4 regions of the Pandoraea sp. NPDC090278 genome follow, and region 3 is predicted to be linked to each of the others. Evidence: predicted binding sites of a transcription regulator. Region 3 holds the regulator's gene; each other region holds the start of a gene.
What was found. The regulator sigma-54, encoded in region 3, starts transcription at its own class of promoters, with help from an activator protein. The targets are predictions, from matches to a motif close to TGGCANGNAANCTGCTTT.
Positions count from the first base shown of each region.

Region 1 (4,437 bases), on a different contig from region 3:
GTTCACTGCATGCCGGGTGCTTCAGGGGCTGGCCGGGGCGATGATGGTGCCTGTGGGGCGACTCGTCGTGCTGCGCAATACGCCCAAGCCGGAGCTGGTGCGCGCCATCGCAACGATCACGTGGCCGGGCCTCGCTGCGCCCGTCCTCGGGCCCGCGCTCGGTGGCTTCATCTCGTCGACGTGGAGCTGGCACTGGATCTTCCTGATCAACGTGCCGCTGGGCCTCGCGGCATTCGCGGGCGCGTTGTGGCTGGTCGGCCCGTCGCCGGGCGAGCGCAAACCGTTCGATCTGCCGGGCTTCGTGATGAGCGGTGTCGGCGCGAGCTTGCTGATGTTCGGCGTCGAGCTGGCGAGCCGCACGCCTGCCGACTGGCCGATGGTGATCGGTTGCCTCGCCATCGGATTGCTCTCGATGGGCTGGTCGATCCGGCACTTCCTGCACACGCCGCACCCGCTCATCAATCTGGCGGCCATGCGCGTGCAGACGTTTGCCGTGACGGTGTGGGGCGGTTCGCTTTTTCGCATGACGATCGGCAGCGCGCCGTTTCTGCTGCCGCTGATGTTCCAACTGGCGTTCGGCCTGAGCGCGGTGACGTCCGGCCTGCTGATGCTCGCACTCTTCGCGGGCAATCTGGGCATCAAGCCCGCAACGACGCCGATCCTTAAGCGCTTCGGCTTCCGTCGTGTGCTGCTGGGCAACGGCGTGCTCGTCGTGATCGGCTTTCTCATGTGCGCCGCGCTGTCGTCGACGACGCCGTTCTGGATCGTCGGGCTCGTGCTGCTGTTCGGCGGCATCTGCCGCTCGATGCAGTTCACCACGCTTGCCACGATGGCATTCGCCGACGTGCCACCCACCGACATGAGCGGCGCTGCGACGTTGTCCTCCGCGCTCCAGCAGATGATGACGGGCATGGGCATCGCACTCGGCGCGCTCATCCTTAAGTTCACGGAAGTGGCAGGTGTCGCACCATTCAGCACCGCGAGCTTCCGCTGGACGTTCGTCGTCATGGCGGTCATTGCGTTGCTCGCGCTGATCGACGGCATGCGTCTGCCGCACGACGCAGGCGCCCAAGTCAGCGGACACAAATCGTCAGGGACTAAACCGAAGGAAGCTAGCTGACGCACCGCATGCAGGCATCAAGTTGGTGCGCGCGGGGCGGCGGCCCCGCGTCATGCACTGGTGCGGTGCAGCAGATTTGACGTTTTTTAGCGCCACGTTCGGGCGTTTCCCATAGACAACTTCCGATCTTCTCCTTGCCCGGCAATGCCCGGCGGGTGACGTCTCACGTGCTGGCACGCTTGTTGCATTAGCGTTAGTGCCAGCGGCAAAGGCGTCGCCGGCAAAGAATTCAGGTGCGACGTCGGGCGGGACAGCCTGCGACGTACCCACAGGACAACGGCGTCCCTCTGTGCTTCGGCACGGATGGACGCCGTTTTGTTTTTCGGGCGCTGCAGGCGCAACAGGAGAAGACAGCATGCGCAAACCTCGTCTGGTCGTCATCGGCAACGGCATGGCCGGCATCCGCACGCTCGAAGAGCTGCTTGAGATTGCACCGAATCAGTACGACATCACCGTGTTCGGCGCCGAGCCGCATCCGAACTACAACCGCATCCTGCTCTCGCCGGTGCTCGCTGGCGAACAGGCGTTCAAGGACATCGTGCTCAATCCGCTCGACTGGTATGCGGAGAAGGGCATCACGCTGCATCTGGGCAAGGAAGTCACGCAGATCGACCGTCGGTGCCGCGTGGTGCGTTGTGCCGATGGCACCGAAGCGCCGTACGACCGTCTGCTCATCGCGACCGGTTCCAGCCCGTTCATTCTGCCGGTGCCGGGCAAGGATCTCGATGGCGTGATCAGCTATCGCGACATCCGCGACACCGAAATCATGATCGAGACGGCGAAGGTGAAGCGTCACGCGGTCGTGATCGGCGGCGGGCTGCTCGGGCTCGAAGCGGCCAACGGCCTCAAACTGCGCGGCATGGACGTCACGGTCGTGCATCTGGCCGACACGCTGCTGGAGCGTCAACTCGACAGCACGGCGGGCAAGCTGCTGCAACAGTCGCTCGAAGCGCGCGGCCTTGCGTTCCGTCTGTCCCACCAAACGTCGGAGATTCTTGGCGACGACAACCGCTGCGTGCGCGCTGTGAAGTTCAGCAACGGCGACGAAATCGCGGCGGATCTCGTCGTGATGGCCGCAGGCATCCGCCCGAAGACCACGCTGGCCGAGGCGGCCGGTTTGCACTGCGCACGCGGCATCGTGGTGTCGGACACACTGCAAACCTACGATCCACGCATCTACGCCGTGGGCGAATGCGTGAGCCATCGCGGTGTGGCGTATGGTCTCGTCGCGCCGTTGTTCGAGCAGGCCAAGGTCTGTGCGAATCACCTCGCGCTCATGGGCATCGGCAGCTATCGCGGCTCGGTGCTTTCCACGAAGCTCAAGGTCACGGGCATCGATCTGTTCTCGGCGGGCGACTTTCTGGGCGGCGAAGGCACGGAGGAAATCGTGCTGTCGGACCCGGCGAGCGGCGTCTACAAGAAGCTCGTGATTCGTGACGACAAGCTCGTCGGTGCCTGTCTGTACGGCGACACCGCTGACGGCGCGTGGTACTTCAAGCTGCTGCGCGAAGGACGCACGCTGGGCGAATTGCGTGAGCGCATCATGTTCGGCGAGTCGAGTGTGGGCGACGTCGGCACGCAAGGGCAGAACCGCGCATCGGCGATGGCCGACACCGATGAGGTGTGCGGCTGCAACGGTGTTTGCAAGGGCGCCATCGTGAAGGCCATCACGGAGAAGGGCCTGTTCACGCTCGACGAAGTGAAGAAGCACACCAAGGCCGCCAGCTCGTGCGGCTCGTGCGCGGGTCTGTGCGAACAGATTCTGATGAGCACGCTCGGCTCGACCTATGACGCTGCGCCGAAGGAGAAGGCCGTGTGCGGCTGCACCGACCTGTCGCATGCGGATGTGCGTCGTGCGGTGCGCGAGCATCGTCTGACCACCCACCGCGCCGCCTTCGACTTCCTCGAATGGCGCACGCCTAATGGCTGCGCGACGTGCCGTCCGGCGCTGAACTACTACATGCTCAGCACGTGGCCCAAGGAAGCGGTGGACGATCCGCAAAGCCGTTTCGTCAACGAACGCGTGCACGCCAACATCCAGAAGGACAACACGTTCTCCGTCATCCCGCAGATGAAGGGCGGTGTGACGAATGCGAGCGAGTTGCGCCGCATTGCCGACGTGGCAGACAAGTATCAGATTCCGATGGTCAAGGTCACGGGCGGTCAGCGCATCGACTTGCTCGGCGTGAAGAAGGACGATCTGGTGAATGTCTGGCGCGATCTGGGCATGCCGTCAGGCCACGCTTACGGCAAGTCGATCCGCACAGTGAAGACGTGTGTGGGTAGCGAGTTCTGCCGCTTCGGCACGCAGAACAGCACGCAGATGGGCATCGATCTGGAAACGATGCTCGCGAACATGTGGTCGCCGCACAAGGTGAAGCTGGCCGTGTCGGGTTGCCCGCGCAACTGCGCCGAAGCCGGGATCAAGGACGTGGGCGTGATTGCCGTCGACTCGGGTTGGGAGCTGTACGTGGGCGGCAACGGCGGCATCAAGACCGAAGTGGCGCAGTTCCTCGTGAAGGTGAAGACGGCCGAGGAGGTCAAGGAGTACACCGGCGCGTTCCTTCAGTTGTATCGCGAGGAAGCCTACTACCTCGACCGCACTGTGCATTACATCGATCGCGTGGGCCTCGATTACGTGAAGCAGCGCGTGGTGGCGGACGCCGCCAATCGCCGGGCACTCTACGAGCGTCTGTTGTTCTCGCTCGACGGACTGCCCGACCCGTGGCAGGCGCGTATCAATGGCGTGCAGGCCAACGAGTACAAGCCGCTTACAGCGACGACGCAGAGCGCGGCGCCTGCCGAAGTCCCGACCGAAACCACGACTGCCTGAGGAGATCCCATGACGACGCCATCCCAACCGATCTGGCTGCATGTCTGCGACGTGAATGCGATCCCGCGTCTGGGCACGCGCGTGCTGAACCACGCAAGCGGCAACATCGCGCTGTTTCGCACCGAGAGCGACAACGTCTTCGCGCTGCGCGACAAGTGTCCGCACAAGGGGGGGGCGTTGTCGCAGGGCATCGTGCACGGCGAGAAGGTGACGTGTCCGCTGCACGCCTGGAACATCGATCTGACGACGGGCGAAGCCTGCGCACCGGACGTCGGCTGCGCGCAGCGCTTCCCGGTGCGGATCGACGCGGGCGAGGTGTATCTGTCGATTGACGAGACGGTGAGCATCACCGCGACCGAAACGGTAGCGGCCTGACGTTCTCCGTTTCGCGTAATAACTACGACACCTACCCACAAGCGCCGGAGCCTCCATGACAACCATCACGCAAACCACTTGCTGCTACTGCGGCGTCGGTTGCGGCATG
Region 1 covers NZ_JBIVYJ010000007.1:21,389-25,825, reverse strand. The annotation lists gene ACIQWO_RS23070 (MFS transporter) at 1-1,120, shown strand, start outside; gene nirB (nitrite reductase large subunit NirB) at 1,476-3,953, shown strand; gene nirD (nitrite reductase small subunit NirD) at 3,963-4,328, shown strand; gene ACIQWO_RS23055 (molybdopterin-dependent oxidoreductase) at 4,384-4,437, shown strand, end outside.
Region 1: nirB (nitrite reductase large subunit NirB) is a predicted target of sigma-54. The motif match lies at 1,292-1,309, and genes of this name have one in related genera.

Region 2 (4,437 bases), on a different contig from region 3:
TCATCTCGATGAGGGCGCCTAGCAGCACGAACAGCGGCACGGACAACAGCACGAGGCCGGACATGCCTTCGTCCATACGGCTGACGACGATTTGCAACGGTGCGTCCGTCACAAGCGCCAGATAGGCGAGCGTGGCAGTCCCGAAGGCAAACGCAATCGGAATGCCACCGGCCACGCATGCGCCGACGATCAGCACGAAGAAGATCAGCAGGTTGTAGTTGCCCATCGCGATCAACGCGGGACGGCCGAGCCAGAGCGCCGCACCGAGGGCCGCGACGAACAGCACGCCGAGGCCGAACTGACGCACACTGGAGCAGCGCGCCATGCGCGAGATCGCGGCAATGAGCATGAGCGCCGCGCCCACCGGCAGGGCGGCTGCGCGCAGCCCGTCGGGGATTTCCAGCGCGGGCGTGGTGATGTCCATCTGTTCGATGGCATGCGTGTACGCGGGCATGATGATGAGCGCGACGAACACGCACACCGTCAGCGCGGCCATGGTCTGGAACCAGTCGCGCCAGGCAGCGGGAAGTTTGTTGACGATGGCGGACAAGCGCATGTGCTCGCCCCGGTCGAGGGCGAGTACGGCACCGAGCATCGAGAGCCAGATGAACAGAATCTGCGCGAGCTCATCCGACCACGTGAGCGGATTGTCGAACCCGTAACGCGAGATCACGCCCGCGAGCAGGATGAGAGTTTCCGCCACCACCAGCAGCACGGCAACCGCCTCGGTGACTTTCATCACCGCGCGGTTGACGTGGCAGAAGAGGCGGGCGAGCGCGTGCGTCGGCTCGGCCGTCATCGTCAACGTTTCCATTTACGCGAGCTTCCCAGTGTACTTTTCCAACATGGCCCATGCTTCGTCGCCAAACTTCTTGTGCCATTCGGCGTAGAAACCGGCCGAGCGAAGTTTGTCGCGGAACTGCTCATTGTTCGGGGCGTTGAACACCAGACCCTTCTGCTTGAGCTCGGCCGTCACACCTTCGTTGAGCTTGCGCACGTCGTCGCGTTGCGCCACGGCGGCGGCGTTCACGTTGGCGGTGACAATCTCCTGAAGGTCCTTCGGCAGCTTGTCCCACTTCTGCTTGTTGGCGAGGAACCAGAAGCCGTCCCACATGTGATTCGTCATCGACACGTACTTCTGCACTTCGTAGAGCTTGGCCGTGGTCAGCAGCGCCAGCGGGTTTTCCTGCGCTTCGACGATGTGCGTTTGCAGGGCCGAATACACTTCGGCGAAGTTGATCGACGTGGGCGACGAATCGAACGCCTTGAACATCGACGTCCACAGTGGGCTCGTCGGGACTCGGATCTTCAGACCCTTGAGATCGGTCGGCGAGTTGATCGGACGGCTGCTCGTGGTGATCTGGCGATAACCGTTCTCCCAGATCTTGTCGAACGCGAACACGGTCGTCTTCGAGATCTGGCCGCGCACGTGCGCACCGAGATCGCCGTCCATGGCCGCCCACACCTGGCTGTAGTCCTTGAACGCGAAGCCCACGCCCGAAATCTGCGCGGCAGGCACGAGCGTGCCGAGAATCAGCGGCGAGAGCGTGAAGTAGTCGATGGCGCCCGAGCGAATCTGGCTCAGCATGTCGCTGTCGGAGCCGAGCTGATTGTTCGGATAGATCTGGAAGTCGATGCGGCCTTTCGATTGCTCCGCGATCTTCTGCGCCATCTCCTTGGCGCGGATGTTCATCGGATGGCTGACCGGCAGGTTATTGGCGAACTTCAGCGTGAATTCGGCAGCGTGTGCCTGCGTTTGATACAACCCCGTAGCGGCGGCGGCCGATGTGGCGGCCACAACCTTGATGAAGTGGCGGCGATCCATGGTGCTCATACTGCATGTCTCCTGTTTTTTGGTTTGGTGACTGCGTCTGAAGCGCGGGCCGTGCATACGTGTTGCCATGCAACGTCCCGGCCAACTCGGAAAAGTGGCTGGCTAATCTTACGCAAATCGAATGCCAGTTCGGCATCCGAACGGGAAAACCCTTACGTTGTTAAGCATTAGTGAATTCCCGGGGGGCGTGCTGCGCGTGCGCCATGCGCCTGTCAGGCGCCTTTCATCAGGCGCAACAAGCCTTCGCGGCGATGTCGAGGGCGTGGCGCGTTTTGCTGCACGCGCGGTGCTCGGCTGAACACAGCAAACATGCGGGTGTGACACCTGTCGCATTTCGCCGACGCCTTGCGACACCTGTCGCAAATGCCGCCGCGCACGGTGCGACAGGTGTCGCATGCATTTCGGTGTGCGGGTCATTGCTGCGGTACAGCAAATTTTCTTCATCTGGCGTGCTTAAGAATTCACTTGATGGGCCAGTGACTCCCGCTTTACGCTTGCGTCAATTGCATAGGCGCCAAAAGCGCAGCAAGGGAACGACCTCGCAACGACGACTGACCGAGCCGTCGATGTGACAGATCAGGCGTTGCGCTGCCAGCGAACAAACGCCTTGCAGGGATCTGGCATCGAAATTGCTCACCGGAGTCTGGATGACCCCAATTTTCCGGAGACACTTCATGGTTGCTGCATGCCTTACCGGCTGGGCCCACTCCCAGTTCGGCAAACTCGATAACGTCGACGCCGAGGTCCTGTTGGCCGACGTCGCCCAGGCCGCCCTCGACGATGCGGGCCTTTCGCCCGAACAGATCGACTCCATTCACGTCGGCACCTTCAACGGCGGGTTCCTGTATCAGGACTTCCCGTCGTCGCTCATCTTCAACCGCATTCCCGGCCTGCGTTTCAAACCCGCCACGCGCTACGAGAATGCGTGCGCGACCGGTTCGGCCGCGGTGCACGGCGGGCTGCAATCCATCGAAGCGGGCAAAGCCACGCACGTGCTCGTGATCGGCTTCGAAAAGATGACCGAACTCGCCACGCCGCAGGTCGGCGAAGTGCTGCTCAAGTGTTCGTATGCGCGTGAAGAGGCCGGGATTCCCGGTGGCTTCGCGGGCGTGTTCGGCACCATCGCGCAGGCCTACTTCGACCGCTACGGCGATCAGTCCGACGCACTTGCGCGCATTGCGGCGAAGAACCACCGCAACGGATCGGTGAATCCGTATGCGCATATGCGTCGCGACTTCGGTTACGACTTCTGCCGCAACGTCTCCGAGAAGAACCCGTTCGTGGCCGGTCCGCTCAAGCGTACCGACTGCTCGATGGTGTCCGACGGTGCCGCCGCGCTGGTCATCTCGAAGGCCGACGTCGCACGCAGCATGCCCAAGGCGGTCGGCTTCCGCGCGGCTGTGCAGGTCAACGATTACCTGCCGCTCTCGCGACGCGACCCGCTGGCGTTCGAAGGCGGCCAGCATGCGTGGCGTCAGGCGCTGGGCGTGGCTGGGGTCTCGCTCAAGGATCTGTCGCTGGTCGAGACGCACGATTGCTTCACCATCGCCGAACTCATCGAATACGAAGCGATGGGGCTGGCCAAGCCGGGACAGGGTGCGAGTGTCCTCGCCGAAGGGTTGACGGAAAAGAACGGGCTGCTGCCGGTGAATCCGTCGGGCGGTCTGAAAGCGAAGGGGCATCCGGTGGGGGCTACCGGTGTCTCGATGCACGTGATGGCGGCCATGCAACTGACGGGAACGGCGGGCGACATGCAGATTCCCGATGCGAAGCTGGCGGGCGTCTTCAACATGGGCGGCGCGGCCGTGGCGAACTACGTGAGCATTCTCGAAGCGCGCTAAGCGTGCCGGGCCATCAAGGAGACGAGAAATGCTCAAGAAGGTCATGAACCTCGGCCGGATGTTGGCCGCCGTCGCGCGGCGGCACCCGGACGAACCGGGTTTGATCGTTGGCGACAACGTCACGACGTGGGGCGAGATCGATGCCCGCGTGAACGCGGCCGTCGACGCGCTGCGCAAGCTCGGTGTGAAGAAGGGCGACAAGTTGCTCGTGCACTCGCGTAACAACCTGCCGATTTTCGAGAGCGCGTGGATTGCGTTTCGCCTCGGGGCCGTGTGGGTGCCGACGAACTTCCGCATCACCGCCCCCGAGGCGGCGTATCTGGGGCAGTCGAGCGGCGCTTGCGTGATGATTTACGACGCGGGTTTCGAAGGCCACGTCGATGCGGTACGTGCGGCGTCGCCCGCATTGCGACACGTCATCGCCCTCGGTGCGCCGCGTGCGGGCGAGCTGCATTACGAGACGCTCGTTGCCGAACATATGGGGGCAGAGGGGTACGAGGAGGAGGTGGAGTACGAGGATCCGCTGTGGTTCTTCTACACCTCGGGTACGACCGGCCATCCGAAGGCGGGCGTGCTCTCGCATGGGCAGATGGCGTTCGTCGTCACCAACCATCTGGCCGATCTGATGCCTGGCATCACATATCGCAGCCGCTCGATGGTCGTCGCGCCGCTCTCGCATGGCGCGGGCATTCACGCCATCGTCAACACGGCGCGCGGCGCGGCCAGTGTGTTGCTGCCGGGCGAAAAGATGGACGCGGAACA
Region 2 covers NZ_JBIVYJ010000007.1:80,181-84,617, reverse strand. The annotation lists gene ACIQWO_RS23290 (TRAP transporter large permease subunit) at 1-799, opposite strand, end outside; gene ACIQWO_RS23285 (TRAP transporter substrate-binding protein) at 815-1,834, opposite strand; gene ACIQWO_RS23280 (acetyl-CoA acetyltransferase) at 2,509-3,675, shown strand; gene ACIQWO_RS23275 (acyl-CoA synthetase) at 3,704-4,437, shown strand, end outside.
Region 2: ACIQWO_RS23280 (acetyl-CoA acetyltransferase) is a predicted target of sigma-54. The motif match lies at 2,453-2,470, and genes of this name have one in related genera.

Region 3 (4,437 bases):
GCCACTTGCAGAATCACCTTGTTGATCGGCAGGCCCAGCACGTCCACCGTCTGCGCTTCGAGCGGCAGACGCTGGAATTCGCCATCGGGACGGCGCACCAGCTGCACGATCAGCTTGAGCTTCATCTTCCGGCGCACCGCCGTTTCACCGAAGATGGTCTTGATGTCGAGCAGACCGAGACCGCGCACTTCCAACAGGTTTTGCAGCAGCGGCGGGCAGCGGCCTTCGACGAAATCCGGCCCGAGACGCACGAAATCGACCGCATCGTCGGCCACCAGGCCGTGTCCACGGCTGATCAGTTCCAGACCGAGTTCGCTCTTGCCGAGACCGGAGTCGCCGGTGAGCAGCACGCCCATGCCCAGAATGTCGATGAAAACGCCGTGCATCGTGCAACGCGGTGCGAAAACACGAGAAATGTACAGACGCAGGCTGTCGATGACGGAGGCCGTCGACAGCGGCGTGGTGAACAGCGGGGTGGAGGAGCGTGTACAGCGGAGCACCAGATCGGGCGGCGCTTCGAGGCCGTCTGCCACCACGAGGAACGGCGGTTCCAGCGCGATGACTTCGCCCATGTGACGCTTGCGGTTTTCGTCCGTGAGACGCTGGTAGTAGCGCAGCTCGGCTTCGCCGAGCACCTGAATCCGGTTCGGGTGGATGAGGTTCAAGTGGCCCACGAGGTCAGCGCTGGAGGTGGCCGTGGCCACGCTCTCCGGCGTGAAGCCGCGCTCCCAACCTTCATGGCCCGTGAGCCACGACAGACGCAACGTCGCGGCGTTGTCGTCGAAAATGCTTTGCGCGTTGATGCCGGTCAGTTCCACCGCGTCGCCTCGTTCGGTTGGGTGTGGGAGCTACGGAATTCGTGTGTGTTCGCGGCGATTCGTACCGGTGCGCAGACGACTCGGGACGACTCAGGGCTTCCAGTTCGTCAGCGCGGTATGGACATCCTTGGCGCTGGGCGCGTTGATCAGGATACTGCGCATCTCCGGGTCCGAGAGCAACTGGGCAATTTCGGACAGGATTTCGAGGTGCTGCTGCGTCGCCTGCTCGGGCACCAGCAACACGAACAGGAGGGAGACGGGCTGACCGTCGGGCGCTTCGAACGGAATGGCCTCTTCCAGGCGGATGAACGCGGCGGCCGGGACCTTCAGGCCCTTGATGCGTCCATGCGGAATCGCCACGCCTTCGCCAAGCCCCGTCGAGCCGAGACGCTCGCGGGCGAACAGATTGTCGGTCACCACAGCGCGCGAAAGCCCGGCGTTGTTCTCGAAGAGGAGGCCGACCTGTTCGAACAGGCGCTTCTTGCTGGTAACGGACAGTCCAAGCAGGATGTTGGACTCGAGTATGAGTTTGGCTAAACGGTTCATCTTGTAATGCGGGCGAACGCTTAGTCGCCCTCCAACCCCCGATTGACCTCGCATTATAGACCACTCGCCGCCGCGCTCGCGGCAAGTCACGGAAGTGGGACGAACCATACAAAAGGGGCCGTTCAACGGCCCCGCGGTGGGTGATGCCAGACTTACAACAGACGGATATGCGCTCGGGTGGTTCCTTGCGGGTTTTCGTCGGTATCAGCCAGTGCGATTACCACGCCTGAACGATGCTATTGCAGCGGTTCCGCCTCAGGAGGAAGTTCGTGGTGCTTGATGGCCTCGCGACCGTGATCCTGAACCTTATCCTTGTACTGCACTACCTTGCGGTCGAGCATGTCGATCAGCTTGTCGATGGCGGTGTACATATTCTCGTCACACTTCTCGACGAAAATTTCTTTGCCCTTGAGAAACACCGTGACGCTCGCGATCTGGCGTCCGCTCTTCTCCTTGGTTTTGTCGACAGAGAGGATCACCTCGGCGCCAATTAGCTGGTCGAAATGCCTCAACACTCGATCGAGCTTGTTGACGACAAATTCGCGCAGCGAAGGCGTGAGTTCGAGATGGTGTCCACTGATCTTCAGATTCATAGCTGCTCTCCTTGCTGAAATGCCGAAGTGCAGGCCGCGTCAACGTTGACGCTGGCTAGCGAGGGTGCGAGCCATTGACGTGACGCAATGTCGCACTGCGGCGTTATGCCCCAGCGGCCAACATGGCGCACCAGGACTGTCCTACAAAGATTTGCGCAAGTTCACTGCGGGGATTCGCATGGCCTCGCGGTACTTCGCGACAGTGCGCCGCGCCACCACAAAACCTTGCTCTGCCAGCAGTTCCGCGATACGGCTATCGGAAAGGGGGCTCTGCGGGTCTTCTGCTCCTATGAGTTGCTTGATGAGTGCGCGGATAGCGGTCGATGACGCAGCGCCTCCGGCTTCCGTTGCCACGTGTGATCCGAAGAAGTACTTAAGCTCAAAGGTTCCAAATGGAGTGAGCATGTACTTACTCGTTGTCACCCGTGAAATCGTGGATTCATGTAAACCCAGCGTATCAGCAATCTCGCGTAAAACCAAGGGCCGCATGCCGATTTCGCCATGCGTGAAGAAGTTCTTTTGACGCTCGACAATCGCCTGCGCGACCCGCAGGATCGTGTCGAAGCGTTGCTGAATGTTCTTGATCAGCCAGCGCGCTTCCTGCAACTGCTGTTGGAGGTTGCCGGTTCCCGGATCGTTCCGGTTATTTCGGAGAATGCGCGCATACATCTCGTTGATGCGCAGACGCGGCATCACTTCCGGATTCAGCTCCGCCGTCCAGCCGCTCCCCTGCTTGCGTACCAGCACGTCCGGCACGACGTAGTCGGCCTGAGGCGCACCGTACGCTGCACCCGGGAAGGGGTCCAGCGAGCGAATCAGCTGATGCGCGGCGCGCAGGCCGTCTTCGCCGACACCCAGCAGGCGACGCAGACGCGTGTAATCGCGCGCGGCCAGCAGTTCCAGGTGATCGGTGACGATGCGCAGCGAGAGGGTACGTACGCCGCTTGCGGGCAGTCGCTGGAGCTGCAGACGCAGGCATTCGGCCGGGCTCCGGGCACCCACGCCCGCCGGGTCGAAGCTTTGCAGCAGCGCCAGCGCCGCGTTGATCTCTTCCGTTTCGAGCGCCAGCTCTTCGGGCATTTCAGCCTGAATCTCGTCGAGCAGGCTGCCGAGGTAGCCGTCCTCGTCCAGCGATTCGATCAGGAACTCCACCAGCGCGCGGTCGCGCGGCGCAGCCTTGGTCAGGCGCAACTGGGCCAGCAGATGTTCGCGGAGATTGGGATGGTCGACGTGCAACTGAGGACGCGCATTGTCGTCGTCGTCCGATGCGCTGCCGGAGCGGGCGAAGTCGTTCAGGCTCCAGTCGCTGCCGTTATCCGACGCGTTGTCGTCGAAGCGGGCCTCGCCGTCGAGTTCACGCGCTTCGTCGTGACCGTTGGCGGCTTCGGGGCCGTTGTCGTTCGAACTGCTCGACGACGAACTCCGCTCGTTGCGCAGCGACCCGTCCGTGCCTACACGTACCGAACCGGCGAGCCAATCGTCCTCGCGTTCGAGCATCGGGTTCTGGGTGAGGGCGTGCTCGACTTCCTGCTGAAGTTCGAGCGTCGACAGTTGCAACAACCGGATCGATTGCTGCAACTGGGGCGTGAGGGTCAGGTGCTGAGAGGTGCGGAGTTGAAGAGTCGGTTTCATAGCGGTCTCGCCTTCATTGTAGAGGCTTTGTCACGCCAACGGAACCGTCCCTGACTCCTATCGGAGGCAGGGTTTACATGCGAAAAATCTGCTTTACATCCGGAAATTTTCGCCCAGATAGACGCGGCGGACGCTTTCGTCGGCAACGATCTGGTCAGGCGTGCCGGCGGCGAGCACCGAGCCTTCGCTGATGATGTATGCGTGATCGCAGATACCCAGCGTCTCGCGCACGTTGTGGTCGGTAATCAGGACACCGATGCCTCGGTCCTTGAGAAAGCGCACGATTCGCTGAATTTCCAGCACAGCGATCGGGTCGACGCCCGCGAATGGTTCGTCGAGCAAAATAAAACGCGGCTGTGTGGCCAGAGCGCGCGCGATTTCCACGCGACGACGCTCGCCGCCCGAGAGCGACATCGCCGGATTCTCGCGCAGATGGCCGACCTGAAGCTCGTCGAGCAGGGCTTCAATGCGGCGTTCGATTTCGTCGCGCTTGAGGGGCTTGCCCTGCGCATCGACCTGCAATTCGAGCACGGCGCGAATGTTGTCTTCGACCGTGAGCTTGCGGAACACCGAGGCTTCCTGCGGCAGATACGAGACACCCATGCGGGCGCGTTCGTGGATCGGCAGTTCGCTGATGAGGTTGCCGTCGAGCTGGATTTCACCATCGTCGGCAGGCACCAGTCCCACGATCATGTAGAACGACGTTGTCTTGCCCGCGCCGTTCGGGCCGAGCAGACCCACGACCTCGCCGCTCTTCACGTCGAGCGACACGTCCTTGACGACGGTACGCGCGCCGTACTGCTTCTTGAGCGAGCGCACGACGAGCGCGCTGGGCTTGCCCACCGGGC
Region 3 covers NZ_JBIVYJ010000004.1:70,555-74,991, forward strand. The annotation lists gene hprK (HPr(Ser) kinase/phosphatase) at 1-818, opposite strand, end outside; gene ptsN (PTS IIA-like nitrogen regulatory protein PtsN) at 909-1,364, opposite strand; gene hpf (ribosome hibernation-promoting factor, HPF/YfiA family) at 1,601-1,957, opposite strand; gene ACIQWO_RS15490 (RNA polymerase factor sigma-54) at 2,099-3,589, opposite strand; gene lptB (LPS export ABC transporter ATP-binding protein) at 3,683-4,437, opposite strand, start outside.

Region 4 (4,437 bases), on a different contig from region 3:
GGGACAAGGCCAGCAACGCTTCGGCGGCCGGGTTTGCGAAGACCACGCGCAACGAGTGCTTTTCCAGCACCAGCAGCACGGTCGGCAACGCTTCCAGACCGGGCAGAATGCCGGTCGCGGCAAGCTTCACTTCCCAAGGGTCGACCACGGCATGCAACGCAGCCACGGGCGCGGAGACGCCTGCGGCGTCAGCCGTCAAATCGGCAGCAGCAACATCGGCGGCATCAGCGGAATGCGAGGCCCGCTTCGTCTGCCCTTTCTCACCAGCGCGGACACTTTTCATCAAGGATCTAGGCGTTAGGTTCGTGGCAGGCCGCTAGCACGATGCACTTCGGCGATGCATGGTGCGCGCGCTGCGGATAAAAAAGGGGACGGCCGCGGCCATCCCCTCGTGCTTGTCGAGCATGACGGTCGGCCGCAGGCGTTCCGTCATGCCGGCGCATTGCTGCGCAGCGACTCGATTACAGCGAGTAGTACATTTCGAACTCAAGCGGGTGCGTGGTCATGGCCACACGGCGCGCTTCGTCCGTCTTCAGTGCGATGTACGAATCGAGCATGCCGTCAGTGAACACGCCGCCACGGGTCAGGAACTCGCGGTCTTCGTTCAGGTATTCCAGCGCCTGTTCGAGGCTCGAGCACACGGTCGGGATCTTTGCATCCTCTTCCGGCGGCAGGTCGTACAGGTTCTTGTCGGCAGCTTCGCCCGGGTGGATCTTGTTCTGAACGCCATCCAGACCGGCCATCAGCATGGCGGCAAACGCCAGGTACGGGTTGGCCATCGGATCCGGGAAGCGCGCTTCGATGCGGCGGCCCTTCGGGTTGGCAACGTACGGGATACGGATCGATGCCGAACGGTTACGGGCCGAGTAGGCCAGCTTCACCGGGGCTTCGAAGTGCGGCACGAGACGCTTGTACGAGTTCGTCGACGGGTTCGTGATCGCGTTCAGGGCACGGGCGTGCTTGATGATGCCGCCGATGTAGTACAGCGCGAATTCCGACAGACCGCCGTAGCCGTTGCCTGCGAACAGGTTCTGACCGTCCTTCCAGACCGACTGGTGGATGTGCATGCCCGAACCGTTGTCACCAACGATCGGCTTCGGCATGAACGTGGCCGTCTTGCCGTAGCTGTGCGCCACGTTGTGCACGACGTACTTCAGGATCTGCGTCCAGTCGGCGCGCTCGACCAGCGTCGAGAACTTCGTGCCGATTTCGTTCTGGCCCTGGCCAGCCACTTCGTGGTGGTGCACTTCAACCGGCACGCCGAGTTGTTCGAGCAACAGGCACATTTCCGAGCGCATGTCCTGGAACGTGTCGACCGGTGCGACCGGGAAGTAGCCGCCCTTCGTGCCCGGACGGTGGCCGGTGTTGCCGCCGTCGAAGTCCTTCGACGAGGACCACGGGGCTTCTTCGGAGTTGATCTTCACGAAGGTGCCCGACATGTCCGTGTTCCACTGGACCGAGTCGAAAATGAAGAATTCCGGCTCCGGACCGAAGAAGGCGGTGTCGCCCAGGCCCGTGCTCTTCAGGTAGGCTTCAGCGCGCTTGGCGATGGAGCGCGGATCGCGGTCGTAGCCCTTGCCGTCGGCCGGCTCGATCACGTCGCAGGTCAGGACCAGCGTGTTTTCTTCGTAGAACGGGTCGATGTAAGCGGTGTTGGCGTCCGGCACCAGCAGCATGTCCGAGGCTTCGATGCCCTTCCAGCCAGCGATCGACGAACCGTCGAAAGCGTGACCGCTCTCGAACTTGTCGGCGTCGAAGTGCGACACGGGCACCGAGACGTGCTGCTCTTTGCCGCGCGTGTCCGTAAAGCGGAAGTCGACGAACTTGACGTCTTCTTCCTTAACCAGGTTCATCACATCTGCCACAGATTTGCTCATGCTATCTCCCGAAAGATTCAATCTGGCGCTGCTGGCGCTCATCGCCCGCGTCGCCGCACCCTCTTAACGAACTCCGTGTTCGGATTCGCCAGTGATAAGCAGGAAGCGTGCCAGCGCATCACTTCACTGTCGTGCCTCACCCTCGCCCACTGATTTCTAAGGAAATATTCGATGCTGGTGCGTCCAGTGCCGAATTCCCGCTCGTGGGCTTTAATTCTCCATTTCGGTGCGCACCGCACCAAAACATCACTAAATTGGTGCATTTTCCGATTATGCACCTTTTCAGTGCCAATTTGCCACGCCACTGATCCGAAGTTGTGCGCCATATTGCACCGTCGTCGGGCGAGCTGGATTCGGTCCACAAAATATCCAGACGACTCCCAATGCCGTGCGATGTCACTTAAAGCGCATCTTTGCGTGTGCTGCACGCTAGAATGAAGGACAACCATCGACTAACGAGATCACAGCAATATGACAAGCGCAAAAGCCATTCTCGACCAAGCAACGCAGCGTCGCGCCACGGGTCAGCTCGCCTACGCAGGCGCAGTCACGCCGGAAGAAGCGCTGGCATTGCTCAACGCCGACGCCAACGTTCGTCTGATCGACGTGCGTACGCGCGCTGAACTCGATTGGGTTGGCCGTCCGCAGGTGCCGGACGGGCAGTACGCCAACGTCGAATGGGTGCGCTATCCCGGTGGCGTGCCCAACGAACACTTCCTGGAACAACTGACGTCGCAGACGACGGACAAGACGACGCCGCTGCTGTTCCTGTGCCGCAGCGCCGCCCGTTCGAAGGCTGCCGCGAAGGTCGCTTATGAAGCCGGTTTCACGCAATCGTTCGACATCCTCGAAGGCTTCGAAGGCGACAAGGACGGCAGCGGTCACCGCAAGAATGTGAGCGGCTGGTGCTTCCGCGGCCTGCCCTGGCTCGGCGCATAACATCCGTGACACCGGATTACCGGTCATCGACGCGAGACCGCAATCGCGATAGTGACCGGTGACCGACCTGCAACGACTGCGCACCAACGACGTATCGACAAACACCGAACCACATCAACGCGGGGAGACGCCGAGATGGACTGGACTCACTTGCTGACTTTCGCGCTCGCGCTGTTCGTGGGCGCGGGCACACCGGGCCCCGGTATCGCAGCCATCGTCGCGCGCGTTCTCGGTCGCGGCACGCAAGGCGCGATTGCTTTCACCGCAGGCGTCGCGATTGGGGATGTTGTCTGGCTCACACTCGCCGTACTCGGTGTGGCTGCACTGGCGCATACGTTCTCCGGCGTGTTCCTCGCGATCAAGTACGCGGGCGCGGCTTACCTTCTCTATCTCGCCTGGAAGATGTGGAATGCCCCGGCCATCGCACCGACGGAGCCGCTGGCCGCCGCACCACGAGAGAAGTCCTGGCGTCTTTTTCTGGGCGGTCTCTCGGTCACGATGGGCAACCCGAAAGTCGTCGTGTTCTATTTCGCACTGCTGCCCAACTTGCTCGATCTGCAACGCGTAACGGCACTCGGTTATGTCGAAGTCGTCGGCGTCACACTGACGGTGCTCGCCATTGTGTTCGGCAGCTACATCGCGCTGGCGTCCCGCGCACGGCGACTGCTCAGCTCAGCACGCGCGGTCAAGCGCCTGAATCGTGCGACGGGTACCGTGATGGCCGGTGCGGCCGTTGCCATCGCCACACGCTGAACACCTCCGCATCGCCACACCAGGAACGCCACCTTCGGGTGGCGTTTTTCATTGATGCCGCGCCACCGAGCACCTCTCAACAGGCGAGAACGCACGTCGCATTGTTGCAGTTCGCGTAATGATTTATTCCCTTAATTGCCGTTTTTCCGTGATAGCCGGAGGCATAGACTGGCTTCACCGGTCGCGCACAACGCATACCGCGTCCTACCAACAGCCTCTCGGTACCGATGCATTGCGCGCCCCCGCAACACAGAAGAAAAGGAATTAACGTCATGAATCGCATCTTCAATCGCCAGCTCATTGCATCGGCACTGATCTCGGCCACGATGGCCACCGCAGCAGGTTCCGTTTTCGCGCAATCGCATCTGTCGAGCGACGCTTACCCCGACGGCTCGCCGTTCGGCTGGGTGTCCCAATCCTCTTCGGCGCCCCAGCTCACCCGCGCACAGGTGCGTGAGGAACTGATCGACGCACGCGCCAAGGGTCTGATTCCGCAGAACGACTACGACTACCCGGCGTTCAACACGATGAACAACGCCAACGTGCCGGGCAAGACGCGTGCACAGGTCTACGACGAACTCGTGCGTGCGCGCCAGAACGGCGAGATGAAGTACTCGAATCCGTAAGCTACCGAACCGGCCCTCGTCACGCTGCCTCCCTCGGGCAGCGTGACTGACGCACGCAGGCCGAACGGCATCTTCAGCCTGCGTTGCGTCACCTTATTACTTCGCTTGATTGCGTTGCTTTATGCCCGCTTAGTCCCGCCGACAGGCGCGCGCCCCCGCCCAACGACGTATTACCGGGCTATCTGTGGTGCGTCGGTCCAGTGCTTCCCCTCTGGCCCGGCAGTCACACACGGCTTCCCACG
Region 4 covers NZ_JBIVYJ010000001.1:639,137-643,573, reverse strand. The annotation lists gene glnL (nitrogen regulation protein NR(II)) at 1-283, opposite strand, end outside; gene glnA (type I glutamate--ammonia ligase) at 462-1,877, opposite strand; gene ACIQWO_RS02820 (rhodanese-like domain-containing protein) at 2,349-2,816, shown strand; gene ACIQWO_RS02815 (LysE family translocator) at 2,952-3,569, shown strand; gene ACIQWO_RS02810 (DUF4148 domain-containing protein) at 3,842-4,195, shown strand.
Region 4: glnA (type I glutamate--ammonia ligase) is a predicted target of sigma-54. The motif match lies at 1,973-1,990, and genes of this name have one in related genera.